DNA from 2 places in the Priestia sp. FSL P4-0332 genome. Region 1 is predicted to be linked to the other one. Evidence: a T-box and tRNA genes for the amino acid it is inferred to sense, from the RefSeq annotation. Region 1 holds a T-box; the other holds one or more tRNA genes.
What was found. The T-box of region 1 lies ahead of serS (serine--tRNA ligase). A T-box ahead of a tRNA ligase gene usually reads a tRNA of that ligase, here a tRNA-Ser.
Positions count from the first base shown of each region.

Region 2: it has a tRNA-Ser gene. The T-box ahead of serS (serine--tRNA ligase) is inferred to sense a tRNA for this amino acid. The anticodon was not compared.

Region 1 covers NZ_JBBOUA010000001.1:15,159-24,560, forward strand. The annotation lists gene MKY06_RS00060 (YaaC family protein) at 1-65, opposite strand, end outside; gene guaB (IMP dehydrogenase) at 182-1,648, shown strand; gene MKY06_RS00070 (serine hydrolase) at 1,799-3,154, shown strand; gene pdxS (pyridoxal 5'-phosphate synthase lyase subunit PdxS) at 3,345-4,232, shown strand; gene pdxT (pyridoxal 5'-phosphate synthase glutaminase subunit PdxT) at 4,254-4,841, shown strand; T-box leader at 4,899-5,111, shown strand; gene serS (serine--tRNA ligase) at 5,164-6,441, shown strand; tRNA gene MKY06_RS00090 (tRNA-Ser) at 6,553-6,645, shown strand; gene MKY06_RS00095 (deoxynucleoside kinase) at 6,766-7,446, opposite strand; gene MKY06_RS00100 (deoxynucleoside kinase) at 7,446-8,081, opposite strand; gene MKY06_RS00105 (glycoside hydrolase family 18 protein) at 8,225-9,402, opposite strand, start outside.
Region 2 covers NZ_JBBOUA010000001.1:4,383,648-4,393,049, forward strand. The annotation lists gene MKY06_RS22990 (DUF4912 domain-containing protein) at 1-139, opposite strand, end outside; gene phoU (phosphate signaling complex protein PhoU) at 333-992, opposite strand; gene pstB (phosphate ABC transporter ATP-binding protein PstB) at 1,015-1,812, opposite strand; gene MKY06_RS23005 (hypothetical protein) at 2,180-2,302, opposite strand; gene MKY06_RS23010 (peptidoglycan D,D-transpeptidase FtsI family protein) at 2,446-4,623, opposite strand; gene MKY06_RS23015 (MFS transporter) at 4,785-6,062, opposite strand; gene sodA (superoxide dismutase SodA) at 6,192-6,800, opposite strand; tRNA gene MKY06_RS23025 (tRNA-Ser) at 6,998-7,090, opposite strand; tRNA gene MKY06_RS23030 (tRNA-Ile) at 7,102-7,178, opposite strand; tRNA gene MKY06_RS23035 (tRNA-Asn) at 7,182-7,256, opposite strand; tRNA gene MKY06_RS23040 (tRNA-Met) at 7,297-7,370, opposite strand; tRNA gene MKY06_RS23045 (tRNA-Asn) at 7,372-7,446, opposite strand; gene MKY06_RS23050 (DUF456 domain-containing protein) at 7,509-7,994, opposite strand; gene MKY06_RS23055 (DUF1189 domain-containing protein) at 8,342-9,133, shown strand; gene MKY06_RS23060 (MFS transporter) at 9,281-9,402, opposite strand, start outside.

The DNA.
Region 1 (9,402 bases):
TCTTGTACAAAAGGAACGGAGAAAAATAAATTGTAGGACGTCCAAACATCATTAAATTTATGCAACTAAATCACCTTTTCTTTTTATTAGAATTATCTGATATCTAGTGAAGTTATTGACAGGTACATATCTGCTTGTTAATCTACTAATAATATTCTGTCGTTTAAAGGAGGATTCTATAATGTGGGAAAGCAAATTTTCTAAAGAAGGCTTAACATTTGATGACGTTTTACTGGTGCCAGCAAAATCTGAGGTACTACCTAAAGACGTTGATATGAGTGTTGAACTAACAAAAACATTAAAATTAAAGGTGCCGTTCATCAGTGCAGGAATGGATACAGTTACAGAAGCTGAAATGGCTATTGCGATGGCTAGACAAGGTGGTTTAGGTATCATTCACAAAAACATGTCGATTGAACAGCAAGCAGAACAAGTTGATAAAGTAAAACGTTCTGAAAGTGGTGTTATCACGGATCCTTTCTTTTTAACTCCTGAAAACCAAGTATTTGCTGCTGAACATTTAATGGGCAAATATCGTATCTCAGGTGTGCCGATTGTCAACAACGAAGAAGAACAAAAACTAGTTGGAATCCTTACAAACCGCGACTTGCGTTTCATCCAAGATTATTCAATGCAAATTGCTGATGTAATGACAAAAGAAGAATTAGTTACTGCTCCAGTAGGAACGACTTTAGAAGAAGCAGAGAAAATTCTACAGCAATACAAAATTGAAAAGTTACCTCTTGTAGATGACAATGGCGTATTAAAAGGTCTTATCACAATTAAAGACATTGAAAAAGTAATTGAGTTTCCAAATGCAGCTAAAGATCAACAAGGTCGATTATTAGTTGGAGCAGCTGTTGGCGTAACAGCTGATTCAAATGTTCGTATCGAAAAATTAGTACAAGCTGGCGTTGATGTTATCGTTATTGATACAGCGCATGGACATTCACAAGGCGTTTTAGATACGGTACGCAGCATTCGCGAGGCATATCCAGAGTTAAATATTATTGCTGGTAACGTAGCAACTGCTGAAGGTACAAAAGCATTAATTGAAGCGGGAGCAAACGTAGTAAAAGTAGGAATTGGACCTGGTTCAATTTGTACAACTCGTGTTGTAGCCGGTGTAGGCGTTCCACAAATTACAGCAGTATATGACTGTGCAACTGAAGCTCGTAAGCACGGTGTAGCTATCATCGCAGATGGCGGTATTAAATACTCTGGAGATATCGTAAAAGCACTTGCAGCTGGTGGACATACAGTAATGCTAGGAAGCCTTCTAGCAGGAACGACCGAAAGTCCTGGAGAAACAGAAATCTACCAAGGTAGACGCTTTAAAGTGTACCGTGGAATGGGCTCTGTAGGAGCCATGGAAAAAGGAAGTAAAGATCGATACTTCCAAGAAGATAATAAAAAATTAGTTCCAGAAGGTATCGAAGGCCGTTTGCCTTACAAAGGACCTGTAGCAGATACTTTATATCAAATGATTGGCGGTTTACGCGCAGGAATGGGTTACTGTGGTTCAGCTAACTTAGAAGCGTTACGTGAACAGGCACAATTCATTCGTATGACTGGAGCAGGTTTAAGAGAAAGCCACCCACATGATGTACAAATCACAAAAGAATCTCCTAACTATTCTATGAGATAATCATGAATGTTTAAAAAACACGTTTCCCTATTAGGGAAACGTGTTTTTTATGTCATTGATCACGAATGTAACAGTACTTCTTTATCTATTTTTTTAAATTTTAGTATGATAAAATTACATTTATGTGAGTTTACGTTTGGAGGGTATAGAGTGAGAAACGCAGTACAGAAACAATTAATTTGTGTCATTGCTGTTATGTTAATGGCCAGCGTATTTTTTGTCTCTACACAAGCATCAGCTGCTCCTAAAACAGATGATATTGGCGTTGAAGCAGATGCAGCGATCTTAGTAGAGGCAAGTACGGGGAAAGTATTATACGGGAAAAATACGGATGCTTTATTAGGTATTGCAAGCATGACAAAAATGATGACGGAATACCTAGTATTAGAATCCATAAAAGATAAGAAATTATCTTGGGATCAACGTGTGCCAGTTAGTAAATATGCAGCTAAAATTTCTCAGGATTATGGATTATCGAATGTACCGTTAATTGAAAACCAAAAATACACGGTGAAAGAATTATATGATGCCATGGCTATTTACTCAGCTAATGGAGCTGCGATTGCTTTAGCTGAAGCTGTCAGCAGTTCCGAAGAAAACTTTATTAAGTTAATGAACGAAACGGCAAAAAGATTAAATATGGGTGAATCAAAATTTGTCAATTCCACAGGTCTTTCTAATTCTTTGCTAAAAGGAATGTATCCAAAAGGAACGAAGGAAGAAGATGAGAACCTTCTATCGGCTCGGGCAGTTGCTACCCTTGCTTATCACTTAATTCATGATTATCCAGAATCTTTGGAAGTAGCTAAAACTCCTTCTAAGATGTTTAGACAAGGGCAACAAGGCGAAACAAAAATGAACAATTGGAATAAGATGCTCCCAGGTTTTTCAGCTGCCTACAGCGGCGTAGACGGTTTAAAAACTGGCCATACAGATTTTGCAGGTCAATGTTTCACTGGGACTGCAGAGCGTAATGGGGTAAGATACATAACAGTTGTAATGAATGCTAAGGAAAACGGCAAGTCTACGGAAGCTGCTCGTTTTTCCCAAACGAAAAAGATATTGGATTATGCTTTTAGTCATTTTCAGTTAAAAGAAGTAGTGCCTGCTAACGGCGAGATTAAAGGGCATGAAACAATTGATGTTGCTAAAGGAAAATCAAAAGAAGCTTCCGTTTCTCCAAAGAATTCGGTAAAGATTATTACCGAAAAAGGTCAAAAAGATCATACTAAAATCAACTTTAAGTTAAACGATAAAGTTATGAACGATCAAAAAGTTGTTGCTCCTATTAAAAAAGGAGAAACAGTTGCTTATGTGAGTGCAACAAACAGCAATCTTAAAGATTTAGGCTATGTAGGAGGTCAAACTACAGATAGCATGACGCCGGTTGTGACAAACGAATCTGTTGAAAAAGCTGGATGGTTCTCTCTCGCTATCCGCAGTATTGGCAACTTCTTCAGTGATATTTGGATGAATGCTGCAAATACAGTGAATAACTGGTTTTAATGATAACTCAAGAGAAAGAAGAGATACTACAAGAGAGTATCTCTTCTTTTTATTTTTAGATTTGTTTGTATATAATCTATAAATTAGATAGGAATTTTCCGAAAAATGCGGTAAAATAGACACTAAGTTTTGAATTTTGTATATACACTAAAAATTATTGTGAAACACTTGATACAGGAGGAAGACAAACATGAATAACATTACAGGTACTGATCGTGTAAAACGAGGAATGGCGGAAATGCAAAAAGGTGGCGTTATCATGGACGTTATCAATGCAGAGCAAGCAAAAATTGCAGAAGCAGCAGGCGCTGTTGCTGTTATGGCATTAGAGCGTGTTCCAGCTGATATCCGTGCAGCAGGCGGCGTGTCTCGTATGGCAGACCCAACAATTGTTGAAGAAGTGATGAATGCTGTGTCCATTCCAGTTATGGCAAAAGCTCGTATTGGCCATATTGTTGAAGCACGCGTGCTAGAAGCGATGGGTGTAGACTACATCGATGAAAGTGAAGTGTTGACTCCAGCTGATGAGGAGTTTCATTTGAATAAAAATACATTTACGGTTCCATTTGTGTGCGGTTGCCGTGATCTTGGCGAAGCATCTCGTCGTATTGCTGAAGGAGCTGCAATGCTTCGTACAAAGGGCGAACCAGGGACAGGAAACATCGTGGAAGCAGTACGTCATATGCGTCAAGTAAACGCTCAAGTACGTAAAGTTGTGGGCATGGACGAAGACGAGTTAATGACAGAAGCTAAACTATTAGGTGCGCCTTATGAGCTATTACTGCAAATTAAACGTGAAGGCCGTTTACCGGTTGTAAACTTTGCAGCAGGCGGCGTAGCAACACCCGCAGACGCAGCGTTAATGATGCAGCTTGGAGCAGACGGCGTGTTCGTTGGATCAGGAATCTTCAAATCAGACAACCCTGAAAAATTTGCGCGAGCAATCGTGGAAGCAACAACACATTATCAGGACTATGAGCTTATTGCAAACTTATCAAAAGGGTTAGGAAGTGCAATGAAAGGGATTGAAATTTCATCATTATTACCAGAAAACCGCATGCAAGAGCGTGGATGGTAATTTAAAGGGAGTTTTGACAAAATGGTAAAAGTAGGCGTGTTAGGATTACAAGGTGCCTTTCGCGAGCATGCACAAGCATTAGAAGCAGCAGGCGCTGAAGCCATTATCATAAAAAAAGTTGAACAGCTAAACGAAATAGATGGTTTAATCCTACCGGGCGGCGAAAGCACAGCAATGCGTCGTCTGATCGACAAATATGACTTCATGGAACCTCTTCGCCAGTTTGCACAAGCAGGTAAACCGGTATTTGGTACGTGTGCGGGTTTAATTTTACTCGCAGGACAAGTCGTTGACCGTGAAGAGCCCCATTTAGGTGTTATGGATATTACGGTAGCTCGCAACTCGTTTGGGCGTCAACGGGATAGCTTTGAAGCTGCCCTAAATATTAAAGATATCGGTGAAGGTTTTATAGGCGTATTTATCCGCGCTCCGCATATTGTAGAAGTAGGAGAAAACGTTGAAGTCTTAGCAATGCATAACGACCGAATTGTTGCGGCAAGACAAGGTCAATTCTTGGGATGTTCGTTTCATCCAGAATTGACAGATGATGCTCGCATGGCACAGTATTTTGTAGCAATGGTTGAAGAAGCTTCAAAAAAACCTGTATAAATGAATTGCATCTTGTAAAGACTTGTAGTACATTATGATTAATAAAAATGATATTGGTATAAAGCGTTGATAGGAAATAGTAATAAGATTTTTGATTTCAAGAGAGTCGATGGCTGGTGTGAATCGATAATCAATTCTTATGAATCCGTCCTGGAGCAAGCTGTCGAAAAAGTAGTAGGCAGTTTCGGTTCATCCGTTATCTGGTTTAAGAGGAAGGCTTATTTTAGCTTTCAATTAGGGTGGCAACGCGGGTAAACTCTCGTCCCTTTCATGGGGATGAGAGTTTTTATTTTGCCCTTTTATACTAAAGGAGGTACTAAGTATGTTAGATTTAAAATTTTTACGTGCTAATTTTAATGAAGTAAAAGAAAAGCTCAAGTTTCGTGGTGAGGACTTAACGGACTTAGGTCGCTTTGAAGAGTTAGATGCAAAACGCCGTGAGCTAATTGCTCAAACAGAAGAGTTAAAAAGCAAGCGAAATGAAGTATCACAGCAAATTGCACAATTGAAGCGTGAAAAACAAGATGCTGATCATTTAATCGTTGAAATGCGTGAAGTAGGAGATCGCGTAAAGCAATTGGATGAAGAGCTTCGCAGCGTTGAAGAAGAATTAGAACTATTGCTGCTTTCAATTCCTAACGTTCCACATGAAAGTACGCCTGTAGGTGAAACTGAAGATGATAACGTAGAAGTTCGCAAATGGGGAGAAATTAAACAATTTGATTTTGAACCAAAACCGCATTGGGATTTAGGAACAGATTTAAATATTTTAGATTTTGAAAGAGCTTCGAAAGTAACGGGAAGCCGCTTTGTATTTTATAAAGGGTTAGGTGCAAGATTAGAACGTGCTCTTATTAACTTTATGATGGATTTACATATGGATGAGCATGGTTATGAAGAAATCCTTCCTCCATATATGGTGAATCGCACAAGCATGACAGGAACAGGGCAGCTTCCTAAATTTGAAGAAGATGCATTCAAGATTAAAGAAGAAGATTATTTCTTAATTCCTACAGCTGAAGTACCAGTTACAAATTTACATCGTGATGAAATTTTAAGCGGAGATCAGCTTCCAATTGCTTATACAGCGTATAGTGCTTGCTTCCGCTCAGAAGCAGGCTCTGCAGGAAGAGATACACGTGGTCTTATTCGTCAGCATCAGTTTAATAAAGTAGAACTTGTTCGCTTTGTTAAGCCAGAAGATTCTTATGATGAATTAGAAAAATTAACGGGCCATGCTGAAAAGGTTCTTCAACTATTAGGTTTACCTTACCGAGTTCTAAGCATGTGTACAGCTGACTTAGGTTTCACAGCAGCCAAAAAGTATGATATTGAAGTTTGGATTCCAAGTTATGAAACGTATCGTGAAATTTCTTCATGTTCAAACTTTGAGAGCTTCCAAGCTCGCCGTGCTAATATTCGCTTCCGCCGTGATACAAAAGCAAAACCAGAGCATGTTCATACACTAAACGGTTCTGGCTTAGCAATTGGCCGTACGGTAGCTGCAATTTTAGAAAACTACCAGCAGGAAGATGGATCAATTCAAATTCCAGAAGTGCTGCGTCCATATATGGGAAATAAAGAATTTATTTCTAAATAAAAGTAGAAGATGTTCATTAAGAATTAATTCTTAATGAACATCTTTTTTAAAAAAATCAATAAAAGAGTTGACTTCATTATTTGTATATGATAAATTAATACTTGTCGATACGGAGGAATACCCAAGTCCGGCTGAAGGGATCGGTCTTGAAAACCGACAGGGGTGTTAAAGCCCGCGGGGGTTCGAATCCCTCTTCCTCCGCCATATTTGACTTATAATGCAATTAACATAGCGCGATAAATTGGAGATTGGAAAACCGTTACTTATAAGTAACGGTTTTTTATTTGTTAAAAATGCCGCTTTATCTATTAAAGCGGCATTTTTTTATAGATGACGACGTTTTAGCTTTTCATTATGTTGTAAAAAGCGAGCCACTTTTTCAACAATTGATTCAATTGAATCAGGATCCTTGATAAGGTCGTATTCTCTAATATCTAAACGAAGAATAGGACAAGCCGTAAAGTTATTAATCCAGTCTTCGTATCGGGCGTGCATCTCTTTCCAATAATCAAGAGGCGTTTGTTGTTCCATTGGTCGCCCTCTTTCTTGAATGCGATCTACAATATCTTCGAAGCTGCCTTCCAAATAAATGAGCAGATCCGGATGAGGGAAATATGGAGTCATAACCATTGCATCGAACAAGCTTGTATATGTTTCATAGTCTACTTTAGACATCGTTCCTTTTTCAAAATGCATCTTAGCAAAAATACCGGTATCTTCGTAAATGGATCTGTCTTGGATGAAGCCGCCGCCATACTCGAAAATTTTCTTTTGTTCTTTAAAGCGTTCCGCTAGAAAATATACTTGTAGGTGGAAGCTCCAACGTTCAAAATCCCCATAAAATTTGTCCAGGTAAGGGTTGGAATCTACTTTTTCAAACGATGTGCGAAATTGGAGAGCATCAGCCAATGATTGAGTCATTGTAGATTTCCCAACTCCAACTGTGCCCGCTATCGTCAACACAGCATCATTAGGAATGTTGTATTTCGATCGTAAGTTTACCATTACATACTCCTTTTTAACATACTCTCTTGAACCTCTGATAAGATTCTATTTAAGTGTTGTTTATTTTGTACAAAATCTATTTCATCACCGTCATAACGTAAAATGGTTACATCAGGGTTATTTTGTTCAAACGCCGTCATAGCTTTTTCATAATCATCACTTAGCCTCGCAAGGTAGTGAGGATCGATGTTTCGTTCAATTTCTCTTCCGCGCATTTTAATACGCTTTAACAAGGTATCTAAACTGGCATTTAAATAAATAATAATGTTCGGAGCTGGCATATCAGCCGTTAAGATGTGGAAGATTTGTACATATTTTTTATACTGTTCATCTTTTAACGTTTGCTCAGCAAAAATCATGTTTTTCATAATATGATAATCTGCTACAACAGGTTTTTTATAAGATAAGAACCCTTTTTGAATATCCTCCAACTGCTTATATCGATTACATAGAAAAAACATTTCGGTTTGAAAACTCCACTCGTTGATATTTTCATAAAATTTCCCGAGAAATGGATTTTCATCTACGATTTCTTTTAAAATTTCGAATTGAAATGCTTGTGCAATCTCTTTAGCTAGAGAGGTTTTTCCGACACCGATGGGTCCTTCTACTGAAATAAAAGGTGTGCCTTGCATTCATTTGCCTCCTTCATGACCACTCGTTCAAAAAAAACAGACAAAAAATATTTTAACATAGAGAAGGAGAATAAGGGGAAAAGAAATTTCTTTCAGTAAGAAGAATAACAAAAAGCCTACTGTTAACAGTAAGCTTTCCCTATTTATGGCTGTGTCACTCTTTTTGTAATTTTGAAGTTGTCTTCAATCAAGAGCCAGTTTTGCGGGAAATCTAAGCCTAGTTTCCAGTAAGCCATTCCTCTAAGTTTTAATTCTTTGATTAAATCAAACTTGGCCTGAATAGACCTAGCGTCTTCAAACCATACTTCGTGGGTGCGCTGCTGTTCATCTTTATACCGGAAGAAAGGAGCTTGTGCTTTATTGTCGTATTGAATAGCTACTTTATAGCGAGCTGCCAACTCAATAGCTCGTTGAGGACTAATGGCTTTGGCATATTCTCCTCCTGGTTTGTAAGGAAGTGTCCAATCGTAACCGTATAGGTTTTGGCCCATGATAATTTTTGAACTAGGTATTTCAGATACTGCATATTCTAAAACATCACGTACGGGACCAATAGGAGAGACGGCCATAGGAGGCCCACCGCTATATCCCCATTCGTATGTCATCGGAACAACGAAGTTAGCAATCTCTCCAATGGCTTTATAATCATGTGCTTCATACCATTTGCCTTTTTGATCTCGACTTGTCTTCGGAGCTAAAGCGACAGACATAAGAAGTTGCTCATCTTGAAGACGCTTTTTTGCTTTCTGTAAAAATGCAATATAGGCTTCTTTATCTGCCGGACGCAAAAATTCGAAGTCAAAGTGAATGTCTCTGAAATTTTGTTCTTTCGCTGTTTTTACAATATTATTTAAGAGCGTATCTTGAACGTCTTTATTATTTAAAATTGCTCGGCCGACTTCGTCACTGAATGCGCCGTTTTCAATATTAGCCAATACCATTAAGAAAATGACGTCATTTTCTTTAGCAATAGAACCTAAATTGTTAAGTGGAGGTGCCTTTAGAGAACCGTCTTTTTGCACTTCGAAGTTCGCTGGCCCGAGATAAGTAAGGTATTTTGCATTTTGATTAATCATTTTCTCTGTTTGAGGAGTGATTTTTCGATTGCTTGTTTCAACATACCCTAAAAACTCACCGTTTCTTTTGTTGGGGGAAGGGGGAATTAAGATGCGGCGGCCAGGTGTTAAGGGTGCTGTAACTGAAACATTGTTCGCATTGGCAATAGCCTGATAGCTAACGCCTAATTTTCTTCCTACCTTCCATATAGTGTCCCCAGCTTTTACTGTGTAGTAAGTACCGTTGATTGGAATAACCATAGATT
Region 2 (9,402 bases), 4.4 Mb from region 1:
ATTCTTCCCACCGTGTCGAAAACATACTTTCTACCATCTCTCGAATATGCTCAGAAAACGACCAGTGAACATAAATACGAGATGAGTCAAGCTGAGTAGCTATACACACATTTAAGTTTTGAATAAGATTAGCAGCCACTGTTTTATCACTTCGTTTCTTAGAATGTTTTTTCTACATATAAATGCCGTATAAACTTATTAACATCTTACCATTCAGAAAAAGTTGCCACAATAAACGCAATTTGTCGATTTGTGTTAAAAATTCAGGTTAACATAGTAATTATAATTTACTAACAAAAAAACCTCTTCGCTTATTAGAAGAGGTTTTTCTACTATTCGTTTAAGTCGTAGCGTTTGCCTTTTACAAGGTAAAATACGCTTTCTGCTACGTTAGTGGTATGATCAGCCATACGCTCTAAATAGCGGGCTACAAATAAAAGCTGCGTAATTTGGTTCATAGCCTCCTGCTTTTCTTTAGCAAGACTTAAAAGTTCTTTGATTGTTATTCCGTAAAGTTCATCCACTTGATCGTCCATTTCCGCTACTTTTTTAGCCAGCACAAGATCTTCCTCGTGATAAGCTTTTAACGAAAGGCTCAACATTTCAATCGAAATATCGTGCATTTTCTTTACGTGTTCTAACGGCTTAATTAATTCTTCGTTTCCAATTCGTATAGCTGATTTTGCTACGTTAACCGCAAAATCTGCCATACGCTCAACATCCGAAGCAATTTTAATTGCCACAATGATACGTCTTAAATCGATAGCCACCGGCTGCTGCTTTGCGATCAGTAAGATAGCTAGGTCATTAATTTCTTCTTCTAAGTCATCCACGTATGAATCGCCGTCGATAATTTCTAGCGCCAGCTCAACGTTGCTTGTTTGCAACGCTTCAATTGATTTTGATAGCGCCTCATGCGTTAAGCGCCCTATTTCTAATAATTTTTCACGTAATATCTTTAAATCACCATGAAACTTTTCGCGTACAACCACTCATCCCATCTCCTTGTATGTCTTAACCGAAACGACCTGTAATATAATCTTCTGTGCGTTTATCAGATGGCATTGAGAAGATTTTATCTGTTTCTGCGTACTCTACCACTTCTCCATTTAAGAAAAATGCTGTTTTATCTGAAATACGTGCCGCTTGCTGCATATTGTGGGTAACAATAATAATGCTGAAGTCTTTCTTTAATTCTTGTACTAACTCTTCTACTTTTAATGTTGAAATTGGATCGAGCGCAGAAGTAGGCTCATCCATTAAAATAACGTCAGGTTCAATTGCCAAGCAGCGCGCAATACAGATACGCTGCTGTTGTCCACCTGACAACCCATTTGCATTTTGATTCAAACGATCTTTAACTTCGTCCCAAATAGCTGCTCCTCGTAAACTTTTTTCAACAATTTCATCTAGTTTTTTCTTGTTGCGAACGCCATGAATTCTTGGACCGTACGCAATATTATCATAAATAGATTTCGGGAACGGATTTGGCTTTTGGAAAACCATTCCTACTTGCGTGCGCAGCTCTTCCACGTGGTACGATTTATCAAAAATATTTTTCCCTCTATACTCAATCTCACCTGATGTACGGACAATTGGAGTCATTTCTACCATACGATTTAACGTTTTAATATATGTTGATTTTCCGCAGCCTGATGGACCGATGATCGCGGTAACTTCGTTAGCATGAATGTCTAAATCAATATTTTTCAAGGCATGTGTGTTGCCATACCATAAATTCAAACCTTTTGTTTTATATACAATTTCTTTTGTTTGCGGAGTATTTACTTTTTCTTTGTTAGTCAATTCCATTGTTATTGCCATTGGATAATCCTCCTTCATCGTCTTTAACCGTTTTGAGCACAATAAAAGTCTCTCTATGTCTATTTAATATCTATTGTTTACTATCAGTGTAAATAAATACGAGAAGCCGAAACGCTTCCCCTTATTTTGATCATTTCTATTAATCCTTACACTTACAGAATAATAGCCGACTATTAATTGTGTTTTAACTCAATGTAAAGCTTTTGTAAACGAAGGTCTATCTGCGTGTTTTTTAGGTAAAAAACTAGTTCTTACGACCCTTAAATTCAATAAAAAACCATATATGTAAAGATTTTTAACAAAAAAAGAAGAGGTAGAGACATAACTAAATCAACTCAATCTAAAGATGGATAAATTAGATAAATAAGCCAGTATGAATTACTTCCGACACCACTGTTGATTTTCGTGCAAGACTTCGCTTTCCACGAACGGCCGGTGAGTCTCCTCGTCGCTTCGCTTTTCCTGCAGGAGTCTTCACCTTGCCCTCCAATCAACCGCTAAAAGCACCTACATACACGAAATCTACGTTCACCCTACAAATAAAAAATCTGAACAAAGTTGATTCTTAACCAACTTTGTTCGGATCTTAACTTCAATTAATATGTTTTTGTTCCAGCCTCTTTAATTGGCGTCGTTTGCAATGACAGCCTGTTGATTCTCTTCTTGGTCTTTTACTTCTTGTTCACCTTTTTTCTTTAAATCAAAATACGTATCGAGCGCAGAACGAGCAAGCTCTTTTGTAATGGTATTTGGTGCACTTGGCACAAATGCCGATGGTACCACCACAGCTACTGCAATTTCAGGATTATTTGCCGGAGCAAAGGCCACAAAGTTTGAATTATTAACTTTAATAGGGTCCCCTCCGCTTGGGTTTTTCTCATAGGCTTGTGCCGTTCCTGATTTACCAGCAGGATTATAGTTCGCTGTATGGAAAGCTGCATACCCTGTACCGCCTTGTTCTTGCGTAACGCGCTTAAAGCCACTTTGAACATCTTTAATGTATTCTTCTTTCATCGTGATACGATTTAACACATCAGGCTCAAATGAATGCTGCGTACCGCCAATTTCATCGGTTTTAATCGTTGGTTTTCGGATTTCTTTTACTAGCTGCGGCTTAATGCGATACCCTCCATTAGCTATTGCAGAAGTATATTGAACAAGCTGCAGCGGCGTGTACGTATCATACTGACCAATTCCTAAATCAAGCGCCGTACCTGGAACATCGCTTCCACCTTGGACACCTGTTGATTCGTTATCAAGGTCTATGCCTGTTGATACGCCTAAGCCGAACTGACTGTAGTAAGAACGCAGTTCGCTGAATGTATCAGGTTTAATCGGTAAAGTCATGTTTTTATGATACTGTAACCCAGCCATAGCCATTACCGTTTTAAACATAAATACGTTGGATGAATATTTTAACGCAGATGAATACGTTAAGGGTCCTAGCCCTTCAGCCTCAGCTGATTTTTTAACCGGTGTTCCTTTAATTTTTAACGGTTCATCAACGAACACTGTGTTTGGCTTAATAGCTCCTGAATCTAAGCCGGCTAAAACCGTTGCTCCTTTTACAACAGAGCCCATTGTATAAGATGTTGAAATATTTCCCAATGAAAAATCTTCTATTTTAGGCGCTCCAGTCTTCTTATCAATGGTGTATTTTTTACCTGCCATTGTTAAAATTTCTCCTGTGTGAGGATCCATCATAATAACAAAAGCACGGTCTAAAAATTGCGTTCCTTTCATTTGCTTTTTAGCTAAAAGCTGGTCCGTAATTTGTTTTTCTACTGCTTTTTGAAGCTCCATATCAATAGTTAAAACCAAATCACTGCCGCGTTCACCTTTAGACACTTGAATTGTATCAAGGAGATTTCCTTTTTTATCTGTTACATATTGAACTTTTTCTTTTTGACCGCTGAGCTGGGCTTCGTATTGCTTCTCTAAATAGCTCGTCCCAACTTGGTCATTTCGGCTATAGCCTCTTGACAAGTAATACTGTACTTTATCTTTGGGCAGTCCTTCGTTGGCAGATGATACATTTCCAAGCAAAGTACGGAGAGTACTGTTTTCTGGGTATGAGCGATCCCAATACGTTGTTGTATCAACACCTGGAAGTTCATCTAAGTGCTCACTTACAACGGCATACTCTTCATTTGTCACACCGCTCTTAACAATTTGCGGGGTGTTAGAGTAACCTGCCTCCATTTGGCGCTTAATAGCGAGAACTTCTAAATCACTCTTTAGACTTTCTAAATCTTTTTTAGAGATGCGGTCTAACTGATGTTGATACAGTTCGTCATCAGTCATTTCACCATCTTGAACTTTTTTGCGATCAGCTTGCGTAATTTTCTGTTCCGCTTCTTTAGGGTGAAGCATAATCCAATAATCCTTCATATCGCGTTCTGTAATTTTTACCACATTTTTAGCATCTTTATTCTTTTTATTTTCTGGAATATCAATCACATTTGTGGTGTAAGGAACATCGATCATAGTGGCTAACTTTTTAGCGATGCGCAGCCTTTCTTCAGCTGTATTTCCTTGAAAACGAGTATATGTAATCGTATTTAAAGAGGTATTATCTACAATTACGCGGTTATAACGATCGTACATTTTCCCTCGAGGAACAGGCGTACTGACCGTAACGTCCTGTGTTTTTTCGACTTCTCGTTCGTAATTCTCACCGTACACAATTTGAACAAGTCCCAACCGCAAAATTAATACGGAAAATAGGGCAAATACGGTCAAGAAAAGTAAGTTCACACGAAAAGGCACGTGACTTTTTCTTCTTTTTTTCTTTTTCATACCAACACCTACACTTTATAAAACATATATACCATAACACCATAAAATCAGACATTTAGCAAATAAATAGACACCTGGCAGGTGCCTATTTACACAACGTATTTATTCTAAAAGAAAAGCGAAGCATTTTCCATAGTACAAATGAAGGAGCTGACAACACTCTAAGCTGGAGACTCTCCGTCTCCTTCATTTAATACCGGAGGAGTAACAGTCGTTTCTTTTTTGTGCAGAGGCTGTGAGATATGTCTCACACAAAAATAAATGATCGTATGCCCTGCTCCAACAATAGCTAATAAAATGGGAATACTTTTTGCTTCATCAAAAATTAGTACAGCTATTAAAAATAAAGATATGGAAACGACGCGCCCGATATTCAGAAATACTTCTCTGACAACAATGTATTCAATTCTTTTTGAAACAACGTCTTTTGCTCGTCCAATCACATCGTACGTTAGAGAAATGAATGGAACCAACAAAATAGGATAGGCAATGGCAATACAAACAGCATATATAATTAACTTTGGATACGATAAGTTAAAGATAAGCAAAAAGACTGCTCCATAGAGAAGGAGGCCTCCTGTGAAGATAAACCGAAGGCGATTTTTTTGCTTAATAAACCTTGAGGCAACATAGTATCCTACAAACGCAACCGCTGAATTCACCAGTCCATATGTTCCTAAAGCTAATTCACTTCCCGTCGTAATAAATACCATGACGGATACAACAAAAATGAACGTACCTTCACGCAACCCTTGAAAGAAATGAGCCTGCAATATTCGATTCCAGTCTTTATTGACTTTTCGTTCAGCCCATACTTCTTTAAATTTGTATACTCCTTCCGCTGCGCGTCTTGTAATAAAAAAACTAAGCACAACGGCACCGATAAACAATAGCAGCGATACACCAAACACAATTTTATACCCAAGTGATTCATACAAAGCGGAAATAACAAAGCCCGCTCCTAAAGGACCAATCATCCCTGCAAAAGAGTTTAAGATCCCTAAAAATCCGTTGAAAAAGTCTCTTGTATCAGGTTCTGTAATTTCAAAAGTTAGCACATTAAAAGCTAGCCAATAAAAGCCGTATCCTATACCCAGCAGTCCACCAAGCAATACTAAATACTCGGCTGCGTTAGCTCCACTGACTAATACAGCGATATAAAAAACAGCTAAAAAAGATACACCTAACCTTAAAACCACAACCCGGTCAATTCGTTTGGCCCATTTACCTGCTAAAATAAACGTAAGCGGCTGAAGCACCACTACCGCTAAATTATAAATAGCGAGATCCGAAAATTCGCCTGATTGTTTCCACAGATAAATGTTAACAAACGAATTGGAAATTGAAATAGCCAAGGCATAAAGACCGCCTATAATTAAAAGCAAAAGTAAATCTTTACTAACTTCTACATCTCCAACTACTTTTTTTAATAAAGGCATATCAAAAAACTCCTTTTCTCTTCTACACCTAGTGTGTGAAAAAGAAAAGGAGATATGTAAAAGAATTGGAAAACAAAAAAGCCAGTAAAGGTAATAATTACTTTACTGGCTCTTAAATACGTCTTCAGCTTATTTTGCAGCGTCGTAACGCTTAGCAACTTCGTCCCATTTTACAACATTAAAGAATGCTGAAATGTAATCTGGACGGCGGTTTTGGTAATTTAAGTAGTAAGCGTGCTCCCAAACGTCTAGACCAAGAATTGGCGTTTTGCCTTCCATTAATGGGCTATCTTGGTTTGGTGTGCTTGTTACTTCTAATTCGCCGTTGTTTACAACTAACCAAGCCCAGCCAGAACCGAAGCGAGTTTTAGCTGCATTTGCAAATTCTTCTTTGAATTGATCAAAGCTGCCGAATTTGCTAGCGATAGCGTCTGCTAATTCACCAGTTGGAGCACCGCCGCCGTTAGGGCAAAGGATTGTCCAAAATAATGAGTGGTTCGCATGACCGCCACCGTTATTGCGTACTGCTGTACGGATATCTTCAGGAACAGCATCTAAGTTTGAAATTAACTCTTCAATACTTTTGCTTTCTAAATCCGCTTTGCCTTCAACAGCAGCGTTTAGATTTGTAACATATGTGTTGTGATGTTTTGTGTGGTGAATATTCATTGTTTCTTTGTCGATATGTGGTTCCAGTGCATCGTATGCATAAGGTAGTTCTGGTAATTTGTAAGCCATGAATAATTCCTCCTTCAAAATATGTAAGCATTTTGGCGCAAAAGCACCATATACGTTTAGATTAGCAAATTTACCCTACTGTTTCAAATAAAAAGTTCCTAATCCATGATTTATATTTACCTAATTCCCATTCGCTATTCTTTTAAACATAAAAAAAGCTTCTTTTTCTCAAAAGAAGCTTTGAATAGACAATAGTATGGCGGAGGAAGAGGGATTCGAACCCCCGCGGGCTTTAACACCCCTGTCGGTTTTCAAGACCGATCCCTTCAGCCGGACTTGGGTATTCCTCCAACCCTATAAATGGTGGACCCTGCAGGACTCGAACCTGCGACCGGACGGTTATGAGCCGTCTGCTCTAACCAGCTGAGCTAAGGGTCCACATGGCTCCACAGGTAGGACTCGAACCTACGACCGATCGGTTAACAGCCGATAGCTCTACCACTGAGCTACTGTGGAACAATATGAATTATGTATGTCACAAACGCAAATTGGAAAATAGCGGCGGAGGGGATCGAACCCCCGACCTCACGGGTATGAACCGTACGCTCTAGCCAGCTGAGCTACACCGCCATGGCTCCACAGGTAGGACTCGAACCTACGACCGATCGGTTAACAGCCGATAGCTCTACCACTGAGCTACTGTGGAACAATATAACATTTACTAGCGACATTAAAAATTTAACATGTTTCTAGCCTAAAGTCAATATATTATTTTAAAACAGCGTATAAAAAATAGGCAATCATCAGCAGTTGAATAAATCCTTTTGAAATAGCGCCACTAAAAAAGCCAATAACCGAACCTACTCCAATTTTTACTGCGTTGCTAATTGTGGTCCGATGAACAATCAGTTCTCCTACAATCGCTCCGATAAACGGCCCTAAAATAATTCCAAATCCCGGAATGACAAACGGACCCACAAGTAGCCCAACTGTACTTCCCCAAACACCTGCTTTAGTGCCTCCGAATTTTTTCACACCAATAATATTAGCTATATAGTCTGCTAAAAAAAGTGCGACAACTAACAATCCTTGTATCACCCAAAATAACCAGCTATAGGAGCTAAAATCATAAAATAAACCGTATATAACAAATCCTAGAGCTACAAATAGCACGCTTGGGATGATAGGATAAACCAACCCAACAAACGATACAACAAAGCTAATGATAATTAATGCCCAACATAAAATAGCCATGCCCGCACCTATCCTTTTTATTATTACTATTTATCATACAATAATCACTCCTATAAAGAAAGACCTTGCACGACGAGTCCTTCCTTTATTTTACTTTCGAATACCTCTTCAAATAATGATTTTCGAGTGTACCTCTGCAATATTAACAGCACGGTCCTCAAGCTGCCCGTAATATCCTCAAAAACAATGACGGCAAAACCTGTACATATACGCATAAGATGTGCTTGTGACAAAACGCTCCACCGCATCATTGTAATTGGTAACGGTTTCTAAAATCTATTGTAAACCTTAAATTTTCGCTATAAAATAAGGTATAATCAGAATCTTCAATAAGAGGAGGCTTTACAATGAGCATGCTGAAAAAGATGGCATGGAGTTTTACTTCCTTCAAAAAAATAAGGTCGCTTCGCTTTGAGCATACGAATAAAACAATTGGCTTTGTGCTGTTTTTAACATTTATTTCTTTGCTGCCTACATTTTTCTTTATGACTTTGACGATTGTAAACGGCTATCATATCGCTACTACAGATCTTCCGAAATCTGTTCCTTCTTTTTCTATTTCAAACTCACAGCTTACGTCAAGTCAACCTTTCACAAAAAAAGCAAACGGTACCGCTTTTATCTTAAACCCCTCACAGTCTATTGAACGGTTTCATTCCCCTGCTCATGCAATTGGTTTTTTAAAGGATGGAATTTACATCACGACTAATTCACAAACACAAACGTATTCATATGAGTTGCTAAACTGGCATCATAAAGATAAAAATGAACTGCTAAACTTGCTTCACGAACAAAAATTTTCTTTATACATACTTGTCCCTATCGCTATGCTTTTACTGTACGTATTAACATCTGGACTAAACTTCCTTTCTATTACCTGCCTTGCTTATCTTGGAAAACTGATTGGACTCATTACTAAAAAGCAGCTTCCTTTCAAGCAGCTATGGGCACTGAGCGCTTATAGTACGGTAGCCTTCACGCTGCTTTATACGCTTTTTGAAGCTTTTTCTTTGTCTCTAGCACTACATAGCTCTCTTTACTGGATAGGAACATTCTTCATTTACTTGTTGCTCGTCACAAGGGTTCCTATAAGAAAAAAGGTAAAACCTAATAAAGATGCTGGGACAAACATATTTTAGTTGAAGGAAAATCCAAACGAGGAATCTAGATTCTTGATAGAGAATCCAACTCGTTCGGATTTTTTTATTGATATGGTGAACGCAGGTTTCATGTATGCGGCTGCTTCTAGGTGGTGATTGGAGTGATTTAGTTAAGTCTCAGCCTCTTTATTTCGGTACAACTTTTCTTCTTCCCATTGCAGAAGAAAGAATTTTCAACTGATACAAAACCCACAAACCTCCTGCTGTGAGCAGAATAAAGCTATAAACAAACATCAGCCTTTCAGCAT